2 regions of the Microtetraspora malaysiensis genome follow, and region 1 is predicted to be linked to the other one. Evidence: predicted binding sites of a transcription regulator. Region 1 holds the regulator's gene; the other holds the start of a gene.
The links. Region 1 encodes HspR, which represses chaperone genes until heat shock. Its sites were predicted from a motif close to ANTTGAGTCNNNNNGACTCAANT; they were not measured.
Positions count from the first base shown of each region.

Region 2: lon (endopeptidase La) is a predicted target of HspR. The motif match lies at 2,632-2,654, and genes of this name have one in related genera.

Region 1 is NZ_CP191998.1:836,864-846,241, forward strand. It holds gene clpB (ATP-dependent chaperone ClpB) at 1-995, opposite strand, end outside; gene ACQP1V_RS04140 (heat shock protein transcriptional repressor HspR) at 1,144-1,491, opposite strand; gene dnaJ (molecular chaperone DnaJ) at 1,496-2,674, opposite strand; gene grpE (nucleotide exchange factor GrpE) at 2,754-3,425, opposite strand; gene dnaK (molecular chaperone DnaK) at 3,422-5,290, opposite strand; gene ACQP1V_RS04160 (hypothetical protein) at 5,448-5,873, opposite strand; gene ACQP1V_RS04165 (hypothetical protein) at 5,909-6,193, opposite strand; gene ACQP1V_RS04170 (ABC transporter ATP-binding protein) at 6,447-7,181, shown strand; gene ACQP1V_RS04175 (ABC transporter permease) at 7,178-7,912, shown strand; gene proC (pyrroline-5-carboxylate reductase) at 7,984-8,778, shown strand; gene ACQP1V_RS04185 (MFS transporter) at 8,879-9,378, shown strand, end outside.
Region 2 is NZ_CP191998.1:3,447,897-3,457,274, forward strand. It holds gene ACQP1V_RS16310 (STM4011 family radical SAM protein) at 1-661, shown strand, start outside; gene ACQP1V_RS16315 (DUF6745 domain-containing protein) at 722-1,996, opposite strand; gene ACQP1V_RS16320 (hypothetical protein) at 1,996-2,322, opposite strand; gene lon (endopeptidase La) at 2,670-5,033, shown strand; gene ACQP1V_RS16330 (methionine ABC transporter ATP-binding protein) at 5,462-6,424, shown strand; gene ACQP1V_RS16335 (methionine ABC transporter permease) at 6,424-7,080, shown strand; gene ACQP1V_RS16340 (MetQ/NlpA family ABC transporter substrate-binding protein) at 7,242-8,084, shown strand; gene ACQP1V_RS16345 (Fic family protein) at 8,166-9,293, shown strand.

The DNA of each region.
Region 1 (9,378 bases):
CGGCGCTCCAGCGCGGGGTCCTTCTCGATGCGCTCGCGGTACTCGTCGAGCGTTGTCGCGCCGATCATGCGGAGTTCGCCGCGCGCCAGCATGGGCTTGAGCATGTTGCCGGCGTCCATCGCGCCCTCGGCCGCGCCCGCGCCCACCATGGTGTGCAGCTCGTCGATGAAGGTGACGATCTGGCCGTTGCTCTCCTTGATCTCGTTGAGCACGGCCTTGAGGCGCTCCTCGAACTCGCCGCGGTACTTCGCGCCGGCGACCATCGAGCCGAGGTCCAGCGCGACGAGCCGCTTGTTCCTGAGGCTCTCCGGCACGTCACCGGCGATCATCCGCTGCGCCAGGCCCTCGACCACGGCGGTCTTGCCGACGCCGGGCTCGCCGATCAGCACCGGGTTGTTCTTGGTCCGGCGGGAGAGCACCTGGATGACCCGGCGGATCTCCGTGTCCCGGCCGATGACCGGGTCGAGCTTGCCCGCCCTGGCCCGCTCGGTGAGATCGACGCCGAACTTCTCCAGGGCGCGGTAGGTGTCCTCGGGGGTCTCGCTGGTGACCCGGGCGTGCCCGCGCACCTTCTCGAACGCGTCGAGCAGCGCGCTCGGCGTCGCGCCCTGCGCCTTGAGCAGGTCGGCGACCTGGCCGCCGTCGGCCGCGAGGCTCACCAGCAGGTGCTCGGTCGAGACGTACTCGTCCTCAAGCTGCTTGGCACGCTGGGCGGCGGTGTTCAGCACGGTGAGGAGTTGCCGCGAGCTCGACGGGGCGCTCACCGTGGCGCCCTGCGCCTTGGGCAGCGCGGCGAGCAGCTCCTCGGACTTGGTCCGGAGCTGCTTCCAGTCCGCGCCCACCGCCTCCAGGAGGGGAACGGCGGTGCCGCCCGTCTGGGCGAGCAGCGTGGTGAGGAGGTGCACGGGGGCCACCTCGGGGTTGCCCTCCGCGGCCGCCCGCCGGACCGCCCCTGCCAGGGCCTCCTGGCTCTTCTGCGTCAGCTTGTAGTCCATGGTGGTTCGTGGCCTCGCTTCGCTCAGCGGGCACGCGAGACCGGCGCGGCGGCTGTTCCTCGACGCCGGGCGGTCAAGGGGCGCTGCGCTCCCCGAACCGCTCGGCGCGATCACCGCCGCGCGTCACGCGGGCCCGTGAATTCCCGGATCAGGCTGGTGGAAGTTCGTATCTGACCAGCGCGCGGATCATGGTCAGCTCGCTGCGGAGCCGTACCACCTCGTCGCGCAGGCGCAGGGTCTCGGTTTCGAGTTCGAGGATGCGTTTGATCCCCGCGAGGTTGATGCCGTCCTCCTGGGAGAGCCGTTGCACCTCGCGCAGCAGCACGATGTCTCGCGTCGAGTAGAGCCGCCCGCGACCGGCCGTGCGTCCCGGGCTGACCAGGCCGAGCCGGTCGTACTGTCGGAGTGTCTGCGGATGGAGACCGGAGAGCTGGGCGGCAACCGAGATGACGTAGACCGGTGTGTCGTCGGACAGATCGAAGAAGTTGGCATCCATACGCTCACTCGCTTCTGGCCTGCTTGATCAGCTCTTCTCTCAGGTCGATGCCCTCGGTGGCGTCGCGGAACTCCTCCAAAGCTGCCCGCGCCTTGTCATCGAGGTGCGGCGGCACCGTCACCTGCACAGTGACGAGCAGGTCGCCCTTGGTGCCGTCCTTGCGGGGTGCTCCCCGGCCGCGCACGCGGAACGTGCGCCCGTTGGGCGTGCCCTCCGGGATGCGCAGGGTGACCGGCATGCCCTTCAGCGTGGGCACCTTGATCTCGGCGCCGAGCGCCGCCTCGGGGAACGTGACCGGCACGATCACGGTGAGGTTCTCCCCCGTACGGCCGAACACCGGGTGCGGCTTGACGTGGACCTGGACGTAGAGGTCGCCGGCGGGACCGCCGTTCTCGCCGGGCGCGCCCTTGGCCTTGAGCCGGATGCGCTGGCCGTCGGCGACCCCCGCCGGGATGCGGGCCTGGATCGTGCGGGTGCTCTTGCCCCGGCCGCTGCCCTCGCAGACCGGGCACGGGTCGTCCACGATGAGACCCCGGCCGCGGCAGTCGCGGCACGGCTCGGAGAAGGCGAAGTTCCCCAGGTTGCGGCTGGCCGCGCCGGTGCCCTCGCAGGTCGGGCAGACGCGCGGCGTGGTGCCGGCCTTGGCGCCAGTGCCGCTGCACGCCCCGCAGGCGGACGAGCTGGTCAGCCGCAGCGAGACCGTGGTGCCTTCGACGGCCTCGCCGAACGACATCGTGACCTCGGACTCGATGTCCTGTCCGCGGCGCGGCCGGGTGGCGCCGGTCGCCGTGGAGCGACCGCCCCGGTTGAACAGGCCGCCGAACAGGTCGCCGATGCGGTCCCCCGCATTGCCGCTCTGCCCGGTGCCGGAGAACAGGTCGCCGAAGTCGAAGTTGAAGCCGCCGCCCCGCGACGCGCCCGTGCCGGCGTATCCGCCGAGCCCGGACCCGAAGAGGGTGCGCGCCTCGTCGTACTCCTTACGGCGCTTGACGTCGGAGAGCACGTCGTAGGCCTCGGAGACCTCCTTGAACTTCTCCTCGGTCTCGGTGTTGCCCTTGTTGGCGTCCGGGTGGTACTGCCTGGCCAGCTTCCGGTACGCCGTCTTGATCTCGGCGGCGGTGGCGGACTTGGGCACACCAAGGACGGCGTAATAGTCCTTCTCCAGGTAGTCCTTGGTGCTCATCTATCGCTTTCCTCCGCGCAAGGGGGTGTGTCTCGGTTTCTCTCCCGATCCTGCCGGATCGGGAGAGAAACCATGGGTTTCAGTTTTGGTTGGATTCACCGGAATCCGCGGAGTCGCCAGAGTCGGCGGCGCCCGCCGCTTCGGCCGCGGCGGTCTCGTCCGGCTCCGCGACGGCGACCCGGGCCGGGCGCAGGATCTGCTCGCCCATGCGATAGCCGGGCTGCAGGATCTCCACGCATGTCGGCTCGGAGACGTCGGCGGAGTAGCTGTGCAGGAGCGCCTCGTGCACGTTCGGGTCGAACGGGTCGCCCTTCGCGCCGTACCGCACCAGGCCGAGCTTGCCGAGGGTCGCCTCCAGCAACTCGCTCACCTTGGCGAACCCGCCGGTGAGCTCGCCGTGGTCGCGGGCCCGGCCGATGTCGTCGAGCACGGGCAGCAGCTCGGTGAGGGCACCGCCCACGGCCTGCTCTCGGACGGCGGACCGGTCCCGGTCCACCCGCCTGCGGTAATTGGCGTACTCGGCGTGCAGCCGCTGCAGGTCGGCGGTGCGCTCCGCGAGCAGGTCCGCACCGTTGTCGCCGCCCGCCGCGGCCGGCGCCTCCTCCGCCATGGGAGCTCCGTCCTGCCCCGCCCCGTCCGGGGCGGCCGCGCCGGAGGGCTCTCCGGCGCGCGCCGTCCCCGTCTCCGGGTCGATCTTGCGGTGGTCGCGGATCACCGGCTCCTGCTCGGAACCGTTCTCGCGCGCGGTCACTTGTTGCCGCCCTCCCGCTTCGGCTCGTCGTCCACGATCTCGGCCTCGACGACGTCCTCGTCGGCCTTCGCCTGGCCGTCACCGGAGGCCGCCGCGCCGTCGGCGCCGGGCGTGGCCTGGGACTGGGCGTAGATCGCCGACCCCATCTTCTGGCTGACGGTCGCGAGCTTCTCGGCTGCGGCGCGGATCGCGGCCGAGTCGGTGCCCTCAAGGGTCTTCTTCAGCTCGGCGAGCGCGTCGTTGACCTCGGTCTTGACGTCGGCCGGGACCTTGTCGTCGTTGTCGTGCAGGAACTTCTCCGTCTGGTAGACCAGGGCGTCCGCGTTGTTGCGGACCTCGGCCTCCTCACGGCGCTTCTTGTCCTCTTCGGCGTACGAGTCCGCCTCGCGCATCATGCGCTCGATGTCGTCCTTGCCGAGCGCGGAGCCGCCGGTGATCGTCATCGACTGCTCCTTGCCGGTGCCGAGGTCCTTGGCGCCGACGTTGACGATGCCGTTCGCGTCGATGTCGAAGGTGACCTCGATCTGCGGGACGCCGCGCGGGGCCGGGGCGATGCCGGTCAGCTCGAACGTGGCCAGCTTCTTGTTGTACGCCGCGATTTCGCGCTCGCCCTGGTAGACCTGGATCTGCACCGACGGCTGGTTGTCCTCGGCGGTGGTGAACACCTCCGACCGCTTGGTCGGGATCGTGGTGTTCCGCTCGATGATCTTGGTGAAGATGCCGCCCTTGGTCTCGATGCCCAGGCTCAGCGGGGTCACGTCGAGCAGTAGGACGTCCTTGACCTCGCCCTTGAGCACGCCGGCCTGGAGCGCGGCGCCGATCGCCACGACCTCGTCCGGGTTGACGCCCTTGTTCGGCTCCTGGCCGCCGGTCAGCTCCTTGACCAGGTCGGTCACGGCGGGCATGCGGGTCGAGCCGCCGACGAGCACCACGTGGGCGATGTCGGAGACCTTGATGCCGGCGTCCTTGATGACCTGGTGGAACGGGTGCTTGCAGCGCTCGAGCAGGTCGGCGGTGACCCGCTGGAACTCGGCGCGGGTCAGCTTCTCCTCGAGGTGCAGCGGACCCTCGGCCGAAGCGGTGATGTAGGGCAGGTTGATCGTCGTCTCAGTCTGGCTGGACAGCTCGATCTTGGCCTTCTCCGCGGCCTCACGCAGACGCTGGAGGGCCATCTTGTCCTTGGACAGGTCGACGCCGTGCGCGTTCTTGAAGCGGGTCACCAGCTCGTCGACGACGCGCTGGTCCCAGTCGTCGCCGCCGAGGTGGTTGTCACCGCTGGTGGCGCGGACCTCGACGAAGCCGTGGCCGTCCTCCTGGCCGACGTCGAGCAGGGACACGTCGAAGGTGCCGCCGCCGAGGTCGAAGACCAGGATGGTCTGGTCCTTCTCCTTGTCGAGGCCGTAGGCCAGGGCGGCCGAGGTCGGCTCGTTGATGATGCGCAGCACATTGAGGCCCGCGATGGTGCCGGCCTCCTTGGTGGCCTGCCGCTGGGCGTCGTTGAAGTACGCGGGGACGGTGATCACCGCGTCGGTGATCTTCTCACCCAGGTAGGCCTCGGCGTCCTGCTTGAGCTTCTGCAGGACGAAGGCGCTGATCTGCTGGGGAGTGAACTTCTTGCCGTCGATCTCGACGGACCAGTCGGTGCCCATCTCTCGCTTGACCGAGCGGATCGTCCGGTCGACGTTGGTCACGGCCTGACGCTTGGCGACCTCGCCGACCAGCACTTCGCCGTTCTTCGCGAAGGCGACCACGGACGGGGTGGTCCGAGAGCCCTGCGCGTTCGCGATGACGGTGGGCTCACCGCCCTCAAGGATCGAGACGACGGAGTTGGTCGTCCCAAGGTCGATACCTACCGCACGTGCCATGAGTTCGTCCTTGTGGTCAAAGTTGAGTCGGTACGACTCAATATTGGGTCGCCCAACAAGCTTTGTCAAACGACTTGAGCCTAGTGGACTCAACCCCATGGTGCGCGGGCGGAACGCCCGAATCCGCTCCGATCCGTCGAGGGCGTGGGCCGTGCGGTCAGCGCACCGCGCCGTCGACCACCTTGCGGTCGCCGAGCGGGGCCCTGAGCTTCACGATCGTGCTCTTCCGGACGGCGATCATCACGCACATCTGCGCGTCCTTGCCCCGGCCCTCGTAGAGGGTGACCGTGACCTTCTTCCTGGTCTCCTTGACGCGCACCCGGTCGAGCACCGTGCAGGGCTCGACGCCGGACCACCAGGTGACCCGCAGATATCTGCCGTTCCGGATCGGCTTGGCGGACGTCCATCTGACCTTGCGCGGGTCGACGGTGCCGCCCTTGGGCTTCACCGGGGCCGGGGCGTCGGCCGAGGGTGTGCCGGAGGCGGGGCCGATGGACGCGGACGCCACAGAGGTCGAGGCCGTTCCGCCGATCGCGATCAGGAGGGTCGCGGCCATCGCCGCGGTTCGTCGAATCGTACGCATGACCGTATTGACGGAGCGGTCTTCCGGCCGGTTCATCATTTGGCGCCGTCGACCACCTCGCGGCCGTCGAGCGGGGCGGCGAGCCGCACCGTGGTCGTCTTCTCCAGCGCGATGGCGATGCAGGCGGTGTCGGGGTGGCGCGGGTCGCGGCCCTCGTAGAGGGTGACCGTGACCCGCGTGGCGCTCTCCTCCACCTCGACCCGGTCGAGCACGGTGCACGGGGCGACGCCCGACCACCAGACGACCGCGAGCGACCGGCCATCCGCGGACGGCGTCACGCTGGTCCACGCGATCTTCCGGGGGTTGAGCGTGTGCCCCACGGGTGTCTGCGGCGCGGGGCTCCCGTGCCCGGGTTCTGTGCCCGCCGGCGCGCTGGTCGGCTGACCTGCGTCGTTCCCCCCGGGCGGCGGTGCGGACGGTGAAGACGATGTGGACGGCGGTTGCCCGCACGCCGCCGCCATGAGCAGGAGCGTTATCGCCAAGAACCTTCGCATATCTCATTAAACGAGGTGGCCGTCCGGTCGGTTCGAACCCCTGTTGACGGTCCCCGCGACAGAGGTCTAATTTCAACGCATGATGAATTTATCTGGACCGGCGATCGCCGTACGGGACCTACGGGTCGCACGGGGCGGGGCCGAGGTCCTGCACGGCCTCACCTTCGAGGTGCCGCGCGGGCAGGTGACCGGCCTGCTCGGGCCCAGCGGATGCGGGAAGACGACGCTGATCCGCTCGATCGTCGGCGTGCAGATCGTCACGAGCGGCGAGGTGACGGTGCTCGGCGAGCCGGCAGGCAGCCCCGCTCTCCGCCGAAAGATCGGTTACTCGACGCAGAGTGCCGCCATATATCGGGATCTGACGGTGCTGGAGAACCTGCGCTACTTCGCGGCGGTCCTCGGGGCGGGCAAGGACGACGCCGAGCGCGTGCTGGAGGAGGTCGGCCTCGCCGGCGCGGGCAGGCAGCTCGCCGGCTCGCTCTCCGGCGGCCAGCTCGGCCGGGCCAGCCTGGCCGTCGCGCTGCTCGGATCGCCCGAGCTGCTGGTGCTCGACGAGCCGACCGTCGGCCTCGACCCCGTGCTGCGCCAGGACCTCTGGCGGCTCTTCCAGAGCCTCGCGGAGCGCGGTGTGACCCTGGTCGTCTCCAGTCACGTCATGGACGAAGCGGCCCGATGCCAGCGGCTGATCATCATGCGGGAGGGCGAGATCCTCGCCGACGGAAGCCCCGACGGGCTGCGCGAGCGCGCCGGGACCACGGATTTGGAAGAGGCGTTCCTGCGTCTCGTCAAGGAGAAGGCGGAGCGCGTCCGATGAGCTTGACGATCACCCTCGCCACGGCGGGCCGGATCCTCGCCCAGCTCCGCCACGACCGCCGCACGCTCGCGCTGCTGGTCGGCGTGCCGAGCGTGCTGATGATCCTGCTCAGGTACGTCATCGACGACCCGGCGTCGTTCGACCGGCTGGGGCCGACGCTGCTCGGCATCTTCCCGTTCATCGTGATGTTCATGGTCACCTCGATCACGACCCAGCGTGAGAGGGCGACCGGCACGCTCGAACGGCTGATGGCGGGGCCGCTCGGCCGCTTCGACCTACTGCTCGGCTACGCCCTCGCGTTCGGGGCGGTGGCCGCGGCCCAGGTCGCGGTGGTGCTCGCCATCTCCCTGACCTGGCTCGGCCTGGAGGTCGCCGGCTCCGTGTGGCTGCTGGTCCTGGTGGCCGTGCTCGACTCATTGCTGGGCATGGCGCTCGGCCTGTTCTTCAGCGCCTTCGCCCGCACCGAGTTCCAGGCGGTGCAGTTCATGCCCGCGGTCGTGCTGCCGCAGGCGCTGCTGTGCGGGCTCGTCGTCCCCCGCGACGCCATGGCGTCCTGGCTGGAGCGGCTCTCTGACGTCATGCCGCTCTCGTACGCGGTGGAGGCGATGCAGGAGGTCGCGCGGACCGGCGATGTCACCGGCGTGCTGGTCCGCGACATCCTGATCGTGGCCGGGTGCGCGGTCCTGGCGCTCGTCCTCGGCGCGGCCACGCTGCGCCGCCGTACGCCGTGACCTGCGCGCGCCGGGCGCGCCGTCGTCGTCGGTAAGCTGCGGGCGGATGTCCCTACCAGCGAGGAATGGTCATGATCGCGATTCTCGGCACCGGCAAGATGGGCGAGGCGCTGCTCTCCGGGCTGGTTCGGGCCGGGCTGCCGCCGAACGAGATCATGGCGACCGCGCGGCGCGAGGACCGGGCGGCGGCGCTGCGCGAGAGTTACGGCGTGCGCGTCGTCTCCAACGCCGAGGCGGCCAAGGCCGCTGAGACGATCATCCTCGCGGTCAAGCCGCAGGACATGGGGACCCTGCTCGCCGAGATCGCCCCGTACGTCCCCGCCGACCGACTGGTGATCACGGTGGCGGCGGGGATCACCACGGCCTTCGTGGAGTCCAGGCTGGGCGAGGCGGTGCCGGTGGTCCGCGTCATGTCCAACACGCCGGTCCTGGTCGACGAGGCGATGAGCGTCATCTCGCCCGGAGCGCACGCCGGCGAGCGCCACCTGGAGCGCACGGAGGCACTGCTCAAGCCGGTCGGCAAGGTCCTGCGCATCCCCGAGTCGCAGCAGGACGCCGCGACCGCGCTGTCGGGCAGCGGCCCGGCCTACTTCTTCTATCTGGTCGAGGCCATGGTGGACGCCGGGATCCTGCTCGGCATGCCGCGCGCCGCCGCCCTCGACATGGTCACCCAGTCGATCGTCGGCGCCGCGATCATGCTGCGCGACTCGGGGGAGCACCCGGTGATTCTGCGCGAGGCGGTCACGTCGCCGGGCGGGACGACCATCGCCGCCATCGCCGAGCTCGAACGCCACAAGGTCCGGGCCGCCTTCCTCGACGCCATCGAGGCGGCCAGGGACCGCAGTCGTCAGCTCGCCTCCGGCTGATCCCGCACAGGTCGTGACGGCCCCCATCGGCAACACGCCGCGAAAACCATTAGGAAACCTTCCGGTCTGGGCGGCATGATTCCGCTGCTGGCATCGGGGCGTGAGCGGTGAGGTCGACGTGGCGGGAGCCGTACCGGCGGTGGCGGAGGTGGGGCGGCGACCGCTCTGGACACCTGATTTCGGGTTCTACTTCACTGGGCGCGCGGTGTCGATGCTCGGCGACACCATGCTGCCCGTCGCGATCTCGCTGGCCGTGCTCGGCGCGGGGTACGGCCCGTCCGGCGTCGGGTTCGTGCTCGCGTCGTGGATGGCGCCGTTCGCCGCGCTGATCCTCTTCGGCGGCGTCTTCGCCGACCGGTTCACCGCCCGGCGGATGATGATCGCCGCCGACCTGGTGCGGCTGGTCAGCCAGTCGGTGATGGCCGCGGCCTTCGCGGCCGGGACGCCGCGGCTGTGGCAGATCGTGGCCCTGTCGGCGATCAGCGGCGCCGCCGCCGCGATGTTCCAGCCGGGCGTGAGCAGCATGGTCCCGCACGTGGCGTCGGACCTGCAACGTGCCAACGCCACGCTGCGTGTGGCCGACGCGATCGCCCAGTTGCT
Region 2 (9,378 bases), 2.6 Mb from region 1:
GGTCCGCTCCTGGTACCGGGCGGCCATGGTGGAGTTGAGCCGCCTTCCGCACGTGCGCAGGGTGGCCGTGCAGACCAACCTGAGCTGCCGCACCGGCTGGCTCGCCGACGCGGATCTCACCCGGCTCGCGCTGTGGGTCACCTACCACCCCAGCCAGGTCGCCCACGACCGGTTCCTCGCCAAGTCCCGGGAGCTGTCCCGGCTCGGCGTACGGCACAGTGTGGGCATCGTCGGCCATCCGGATCACCTGGCCGCCGCTCGCCGGCTGCGCGCCGACCTGCCCGCCGGCACCTACCTGTGGGTGAACGCCGAGGAGGGCCGCCGCTACACGGACGACGAGGCGGCGCAGTGGGCCGCGATCGACCCGCTCTTCGGATACAGCAGGTTCGCCCACCCGAGCGCCGGGCTCGCCTGCCGTACCGGAGAGAGCGTGGTCTCGGTGAGCGGGGACGGCACGGTCCGGCGCTGCCATTTCATCCCCGAGGTGATCGGCAACCTCTACGACGGGTCGTTCGATCGGGCGCTGGGGCCCCGGCCGTGTCCCGCCACCACCTGTGACTGCCACATCGGTTACGTCCATCTGGAGCCGCTCGGCCTGTACGACGTGTTCGCCGACGGGGTCCTCGAACGGATCCCCGCCGGATGGCCCGCCCTGCCCTGATCGGCAGGGCGGACGCGTGCGCCCCCGGGGGGCGAGGCGCACACGTGGCCGGAGCGGGGATCAGGTCTCGCGCTCGGGCTGGTACTCCTCCTCCGTGACGCCGAACGTCCAGGCCACGCCCTGTCGCGCCCGCACGATCCACGGGGGCACGCGCAGGAAGTAGGTGCGGCGGGTGCCGTCCGGCTCGGGGGTGGAGTTGACGACCTCGACCATGGTCACGTCCTCGTCATCCGGCAGGGAGATCCGCCAGAGCACGCCGGTCTCGTCCGCGTGGACGGGAGACGCGCCCGAGCCGGTGAGGTAGCGGTCGTAGCCGTAGTGCTCCAGCATGACCCGGCGCAGCTCGGCGTTGTTCTCGCCGCGGATCAGGGCGGGGTCGAGCGCGGCCATCGTCGCGCCGAATCCGGCGGGGACCGGCATCCCGTGCCAGGCGTTCAGGGCGAAGCCGTCCGCGAAGAGCATCGCGGGGCCCTCCGCCCGGTGCAGCCGGCCGAGGTCGTCGAGGTGCAGCTCCAGCGGCCGCTCGCACAGCAGCGCGACCCGCTCGAAGGGCCACCACCAGCCGGCCGACCGCGCCACGTCGTAGAGCCCGCCGAGCGCGGACCGCTCCGTCTCCGCCACTCCGGAGAGGATCTCGCGGAGCACGCCCGGGTCGGGGGCGAAGGCGCACAGCCACGCGGCGTCATGCTGGCCGAGGACGGCGTCGAGCGTCGCCCCGCGCAGCAGTTCGCCCGCGGCGCGGTCCAGCCGGACCGGCTCACTCCCGGCCGCCGCCTCGCCGCCGCTCGTCGCGGTCCCGGCGGTCCGGGCCGCCGTCTCGCCGCCCGCCGGTGCCCCGGCCGCCGCGATCTCCGCGAACGGGTTGCCGTCCGTGTCGCGATCTCCGGCGATGGCCTGCCGGATCTCGACCACCAGGCGGTTCACCTGCGGCCACAGCTCGCCGCCGCTCGCCGCCCACGCGCTCGACCAGCCCGCCGGCCCGAGCACCTCGTGCAGGGCGCGACGGGCGCGTTCCCACGGCCCGGTGCGTACGGCGTCGCGGACGTTGCGTCCGGCGGGAGCCGCGCCGACGCGGGCGAGCACCTGGTCGGCGATCTCGCCGAGGCCGGCGGCGGCCAGGGTCGCCCGGGCCTTGGGACCGCCGGACAGCGCGGCCGCGGCCACCGCCCCGGCCGCCGGGGACTCGAACCAGAGAACGTGCTCCGGCTCGGGCAGCCCGGCATCGCGGTAGGCGCGACGCACACCGGCCTCCGCGACAGTACGGTCCGCGGGCCCGGTGGCGAGCGCCGCCTCACGCCAGGCGACGGTGAAATCGACGTTGAGATCGGTCGTCATCAGTCGGCCACCACCCGGAACGCGCCGGGGACGTACTCCCGCTGCCTGATCACCTGGTACCACCCCTTCGGCAGGGAGATCGCGTCGTGTTCCTCGTGAACGAGCCGTCCGCCGGAGGGCAGATGCAGAAATCCGGGGTTCTGCGGGCTGGGATCGAGCAGCAGGGTGCCGGGGCCCGGGATCGCGTGAGCGTGCCCCGTCGCCTCGCCGAGGGCGAGAACGAGACGACCACGCGAATCACGCGGCTGCGGCGGCAACGCCCGGGCCCGCGCGGGCACGGATTCCTCGGCCACAGGAACGATCAGGATGTCTCCCTGCCGGTACACGACGGCTCCTTTCGGTCAGCTGATCGCGAAGATAGGGGAGAGCACTGACATTTCGCACACTGCCCGGTTCCCCTCGTCCACGCTCGGCGGCGAGGCCCGCGGGCGGTGCGGCTCCCACCGATCTCGATGCCGCGCCCGGCGGCGCCCGGAACGCCCGCCGACCGGCCCTGTCCGGGGGATTCGGGTGACCGGGGCACGAGACAAGCCGTACGTAACGCCACGAAAGACGCAAAAACGCAGGCGAATTACAGAATTACGATCGCTCACAGCGAACTCGCGCAATCAAGGGAACACGGCCGGACTCGCGTTAGTTGAGTCGGCATAACTCAACCTTCGGGAGCGTCCAGATGACACAGATCCTTCCCGTCCTTCCCCTGGACGACGAGGTCGTCCTGCCCGGCATGGTGGTCCCCCTCGACCTGTCGGACGCCGAGGTCCGCGCGGCCATCGACGCCGCTCGCGCCGGGACCGGCGAGAGCAAGGTGCTCCTGGTGCCGCGGGTGGACGGCCGGTACGGCGCCGTCGGGGTCAGTGCGGTGGTCGAGCAGGTCGGCCGGCTGCCGGGCGGCGAACCCGCCGCCGTCGTGCGCGGCGTGAGCCGGATGCGCGTGGGCACCGGCACCACCGGCCCCGGCGCGGCGCTCTGGGTCGAAGCCACCGTGCTCGAGCCGGTCCCGGTCGGCTCGCGGGCCGACGAGCTGGCCAAGGAGTACAAGGCGCTCACCACGACGATCCTGCAGAAGCGCGGCGCCTGGCAGGTCGTGGACGCGGTCAACCAGATCGAGGACCCGTCCGAGCTCGCCGACAGCGCCGGCTACGCGCCCTGGCTGACCACCCCGCAGAAGCTGCTCCTCCTGGACACCTCCGACCCCGCCGAGCGCCTGGAGCAGCTCGTCGGCTGGGCCCGCGACCATCTCGCCGAGATGGACGTCGCGGAGACCATCCGCAAGGACGTCCAGGAGGGCATGGAGAAGCAGCAGCGTGAGTTCCTGCTCCGCCAGCAGCTCGCGGCCGTGCGCAAGGAGCTGGCCGAGCTCAACGGCGACCCCTCCGACGAGGAGGAGGACTACCGCGCCAGGATCGAGGCGGCGGAGCTGCCGGAGAAGGTCCGCGAGGCCGCGCTGAAGGAGGTCGCCAAGCTCGAACGGACCTCCGAGCAGTCGCCCGAGACCGGCTGGATCCGCACCTGGCTGGACACCGTCCTCGACATCCCCTGGAGCACGCACACCACCGACGAGTACGACATCGCGGGCGCGCGGGCGGTGCTCGACGCCGACCACACCGGCCTCGACGACGTGAAGGACCGCATCGTCGAGTACCTCGCGGTGCGCAAGCGCCGGGCCGACCAGGGCCTCGGCGTGGTCGGCGGCCGCCGCAGCGGCGCGGTGCTCGCGCTGGCCGGGCCGCCCGGAGTCGGCAAGACCTCGCTCGGCGAGTCGGTCGCGCGGGCGATGGGCCGGAAGTTCGTCCGCGTCGCGCTCGGGGGCGTCCGCGACGAGGCGGAGATCCGCGGTCACCGGCGCACCTACGTCGGCGCGATGCCGGGCCGGATCGTCCGCGCGATCCGCGAGGCCGGTTCGATGAACCCGGTCGTGCTGCTCGACGAGATCGACAAGGTCGGCGCCGACTACCGGGGCGACCCGACCGCGGCGCTGCTGGAGGTGCTCGACCCGGCGCAGAACCACACGTTCCGCGACCACTACCTCGAGGTCGAGCTGGACCTCAGCGACGTGCTCTTCCTCGCGACGGCCAACGTGCTGGAGCAGATCCCCGGCCCGCTGCTGGACCGCATGGAGATCGTCACGCTCGACGGCTACACCGAGGACGAGAAGGTCGCCATCGCCCGCGACCACCTGCTGCCCCGCCAGCTCGAGAAGGCCGGCCTGACGCCGGACGACGTGACGATCCACGACGACGCGCTGCGCAGGCTCGCCGGTGAGTACACACGGGAGGCCGGCGTGCGCTCGCTCGAACGGTCGATCGCCCGCGTCCTGCGCAAGATCACGGCGAGGGTGGCGCTCGGCGAGGCCGAGCTCCCGGTGGAGGCGTCCGCCGACGACCTCGTGCCCTACCTGGGGCGCCCGCGGCACGTCCCCGAGTCGACCCTGCCCGAGTCCCGCCAGCGTACGGCGGTGCCCGGCGTGGCGACCGGCCTGGCGGTCACCGGCGCGGGCGGCGACGTCCTGTACGTCGAGGCGTCCCTGGCCGACCCCGAGACCGGATCGACCGGCGTGACGCTGACCGGCCAGCTCGGCGACGTGATGAAGGAGTCGGCCCAGATCGCGCTCTCCTACCTGCGCTCGCGCGGCGTCGAGCTGGAGCTGCCGGTCGGGTCGTTGAAGGAGCGGTCGGTGCACGTCCACGTCCCGGCGGGCGCGGTGCCCAAGGACGGGCCTTCCGCGGGCGTCACGATGACGACCGCGCTGGCCTCGCTCCTGTCCGGCCGTCCGGTGCGCGGCGACGTCGCGATGACCGGCGAGGTCTCCCTCACCGGCCGGGTACTGCCGATCGGCGGGGTGAAGCAGAAGCTGCTCGCCGCCCACCGGGCGGGGATCACCACGGTGCTCATCCCCGCGCGCAACGAGCCCGACCTGGACGACGTCCCCGCCGACGTCCTGGCGGACCTCACCGTCCACGCGGTCAGCGACGTGCGCGAGGTGCTCGACCTGGCGCTGACGCCCGCCACGGTGGCGCAGAAGGCCGCCGCCTGACCGCCGTCCTTTCCGGCGGCCCTGCTCGGTCCCCGGTCCTGCCCGCGACCGCCCACAGGACCGTCCGTCGCGTACGGCCCGTGCCTCTTTCCGAGGCGCGGGCCGTACGCGTTCCGGGCGAGTGTGAGGTAAGCCACATTAATTGTCGGGAATTATCGGAATATCTCCCACCAGGCCATCTGTTGGTGTGACCGTGAACGTGATGTGCGACGCTGCCATGCCCCTGCGGACGCGGGGCGTGATGATGTGCGGCTGTCGTCCGGCCTGAGCCCCATTCCATTGATCGACACTCGCTCCGAAGGCCCGTTCATGACCTCCCCTACGGACTTCCTGGTCCTGCGCCGTTTCAGCCACCTGCCCTTCCCGCCCGGGACCCGCCGGCCGTGCCCGTACTCCGCCGCCGAAGTCGTCGTTCCAAGGGAAGTCTTGTGATCAAAGTGTCCGGCCTGCGCAAGGCCTACGGCTCCGTCGTGGCCGTCGACGGCGTGGATCTCCACGTCCGCGAGGGTGAGATCTTCGGCGTGCTAGGACGGAGCGGAGCCGGCAAGAGCACCCTCCTGCGCTGCGTCAACCTGCTGGAACGCCCGACCGGGGGATCCGTCACCGTCGGCGGGCGGGAGCTGACCGCGCTCGGCGATCGGGAGTTGCGCCAGGCCCGGCAGGGCATCGGCATGATCCACCAGCACTTCGCGCTGCTGTCCTCGCGCACCGTCGCGGGGAACGTCGCCTTCCCGTTGGAGATCATGGGCGTGCCGCGAGGCGAGCGGGCGCGGCGCGTGGAGGAGCTGCTCGACCTGGTCGGGCTGGCCGGGAAGGCGGGCGCGTACCCCGCGCAGCTCTCCGGCGGCCAGAAGCAGCGCGTCGGCATCGCGCGCGCCCTCGCGGGCCGTCCGTCGGTGCTTCTGTCGGACGAGGCCACCTCGGCGCTCGACCCCGGCACCACGCAGTCGATCCTCGCCCTGCTCAAGCGGCTCAACCGCGACTTCGGGCTGACCATCCTGCTGATCACGCACGAGATGGACGTCATCAGGGCCGTCTGCGACTCGGCCGCCATCATGAGCGCGGGCCGGATCGAGGAGGCGGGACGGATCGCCGACCTGCTGGCCCGGCCGGGGTCCCGGCTCACCGAGGAGCTCTTCCCGCTGCCGCCCGCCGAACCCGGCAGTGTGACGATCACCTTCACCGGGGTGTACTCCGGCCGCGCCGACGAGGCGGTCGTCTCCCAGGTCGTACGGAAGTTCGACGTGGACGTGAACATCCTCGGCGGCGCCCTCGAGGACGTCGCCGGTGTCTCGGCCGGGCGGCTCCGTGTCCGCCTGACGGGCGGGGAGTCGGAGGCGGCGCTCGGTTATCTGCGCGACCGCGGCCTGCTGGTGGAGGTGGCGGCCTGATGACCTGGTCGGACATGAGCCCCCTGCTGTGGCAGGCCACCGGGCAGACCGCGCAGATAGTCGCCTGGTCCACGCTGTTCACCGTCCTGTTCGGGCTGCCCCTCGGCGTCGCCCTGGTCGGGACCGGCAGGGGCGGGCTGTTTCCCGCCCCCGTCGCCAACCGGGTCCTCGGGGCGGTGGTCAACGTCGGCCGCTCGCTGCCGTTCATCGTGCTGATGATCGCGGTCATGCCCGTCACCAGGCTGATCATCGGTACCACCATCGGGGCCGGCGCGGCGGCGGTGCCGCTCACGATCGGCGCCGCGCCGTTCTTCGCGCGGCTGGTGGAGACCGCCCTGCGCGGGGTCGGCCGGGACGTCGTCCAGGCCGCGCAGGCCATGGGCGCGAGCCGGGGCACGATCGTGGCGAAGGTCCTGCTGCCCGAGGCGCTGCCCGGCCTGGTCGCCGCGCTGACCGTCACGATCGTCACGCTGGTCTCGTACTCGGCGATGGCGGGCGTGATCGGCGGCGGCGGGCTGGGTGACCTCGCGATCCGGTACGGATACCAGCGCTTCGAGACCGGCCTCATGATCGTCACGGTCGTGGTGCTGGTGGTCATCGTGCAGGCCGTCCAGAGCCTCGGCGACGCCGTCAGCCGCAGGCTGACCCGCCGCTGACCCCGCGCGCCTCCCCCTTTCGACCTGATCCCCCTTCGACCTGATCCCCCTTCGACCTGATTTCACCGTTCCCGTCGTTCCCGGGAGGCCCGGCATCGGGCGGCCCGGGAGACGCCGGGCGGATTTCCGCACCCACCGACCCACCAAGGAGTGGTCACACCATGCGCAAGTTGTTCGGGCTCGTGCTCGCCGTCGGGCTGTCGCTCGGCCTGGCGGCCTGCGGCTCGTCGTCCTCCCCGTCCTCGTCCGACGCGACCGCGTCGGGCGCCGCCGCCGCGAGTGAGCCGCTCAAGGTCGGCGTGACCCCGGTGCCGCACGCGGAGATCATGAAGTTCGTCGCGGACAAGCTGGCCCCCGCCGCCGGGCTCAAGCTGGAGATCGTGGAGTTCAGCGACTACGTCCAGCCGAACCTCCAGCTCCAGGACGGCCAGCTCGGGGCGAACTACTTCCAGCACAAGCCGTACCTCGACGACTTCAACGCCTCCAAGGGCACCAAGCTGACCTCCGTCGCGTCGGTCCACCTGGAGCCGCTCGGCCTCTACTCCAAGAAGATCAAGGACGTGGCCTCGATCGGGCAGGGCGCGACCGTGGCCGTGCCGAACGACGCGACCAACCTCGGCCGCGCGCTCAAGCTGCTCGCCGACAACGGCGTGATCACCCTCAAGGACGGCGTCGGCACCGCCGCGACCGAGCGCGACGTCACCGGCAACCCCAAGCAGATCAAGTTCCAGCCGCTTGAGGCCGCCCAGATCCCGCGCTCCCTGGAGGACGTGGACGCCGCCGTCATCAACGGCAACTACGCCCTGGAGGCGAGCCTGAACCCGAGCAGCGACGCGCTGGTCCTGGAGAAGGCCGAGGGCAACCCGTACGCCAACATCCTGGTCGTGGCCGAGGGGCACGAGAGCGACCCCCGGATCGTCACGCTCTCGAAGCTGCTGACCAGCCCCGAGGTGAAGCAGTTCATCGAGGACAAGTACAAGGGCGCCGTGATCCCGGCCTTCTGATCGCCGCGCACAAAGCCGACATTCATGGGCGAATCATTCGGTCGCTTGACCGAATGATTCGCCCATGTTGTTATGGGCTGCATGCTGTACGGAACGCCGGACCTCGAACCGGTCGACGAGAAGATCCTCGGCGAGGTCGAGGAGATGCGGCGGGACCTGAGGTACCGCCTGGCCGAGACCCATCGCTGGGACGGCCAGCTGCGCCGCCAACTCCAGGCGCGCGCCATCCAGGGGTCCAACTCCATCGAGGGCTATCGCGCGAGCGTCGAGGACATCGAGTCCATCATGGTCGGCGAGGAGCCGCTGGAGACCTCCGCGGCGGTGGCCCGGGAGATCGCCGGGTATCAGCAGGCGCTGACCTACATCTCCCTGCTGGCGAAGACGCAGTCCTTCCGGTACGACGTCGGCCTGCTCAACGCGCTCAACTTCATGATGATCGGCCACCATGTCGACAAGACCCCGGGCACCGTCCGCCCCGGCGGGATCTACGTGCGCGACTCCGCGACCGGCGAGGTCGTCTACGAGGGACCCGGCCACGAGGCCGTCCCGGCCCTGCTCGACGAGCTGGTGGACTGGCTGAACGCCGGCGACCTCGACGCCCCCAGCTACGTCCGCGGCGCCATGGCCCATCTGAACCTCGTGAAGATCCACCCATGGAGGGACGGCAACGGGCGCATGTCCCGCGCGCTGCAGACCCTGGTGCTCGCCCGCGACCAGATCACCATGCCCGAGTTCTCCTCGATCGAGGAGTGGCTGGGGGAGGGGCGGACGACGTACGACTACTACGACGTCCTCGGAGAGGTGGGCCGTGGCCACTGGAGCCCCAACGGGGACACGCTCTCGTGGGTGCGGTTCGTTCTGCGCTGCCACCACATGCAGGCGCAGCGCGTCCAACGGCGGCTGGCCGAGGCGGGCGAGGTCTGGATGCTGCTGGAGAAGCGGGCGGACGCGGAGGAGCTGCATCCCCGCTGCGTCTCGGCGCTCTACCAGGTCTTTGTCTCCCGCCGGCTGCGCCGGAGCATGTACCAGGCCGACGAATCCCTCAGCCAGGGACAGGCGGCCCGCGACCTGCGCGAGCTCGCCGCCCGCGACTGGCTCAGCCCGTACGGCGAGACCAAGGGACGCTTCTACGCCCCGGGGCCCAAGATGCTGGCCATCCGGGAGGAGTTCGCCGGCCGGGCCGTGCCCCTGCGCGATCCGTACGCGTAGCGCGGTGTGCCGGTTCACACCCAGGTGGGAACAGCCTGGGGGGAACAGCCGGGGATCGGCACGGGTTGGGAAGGGCAGGAAAGCG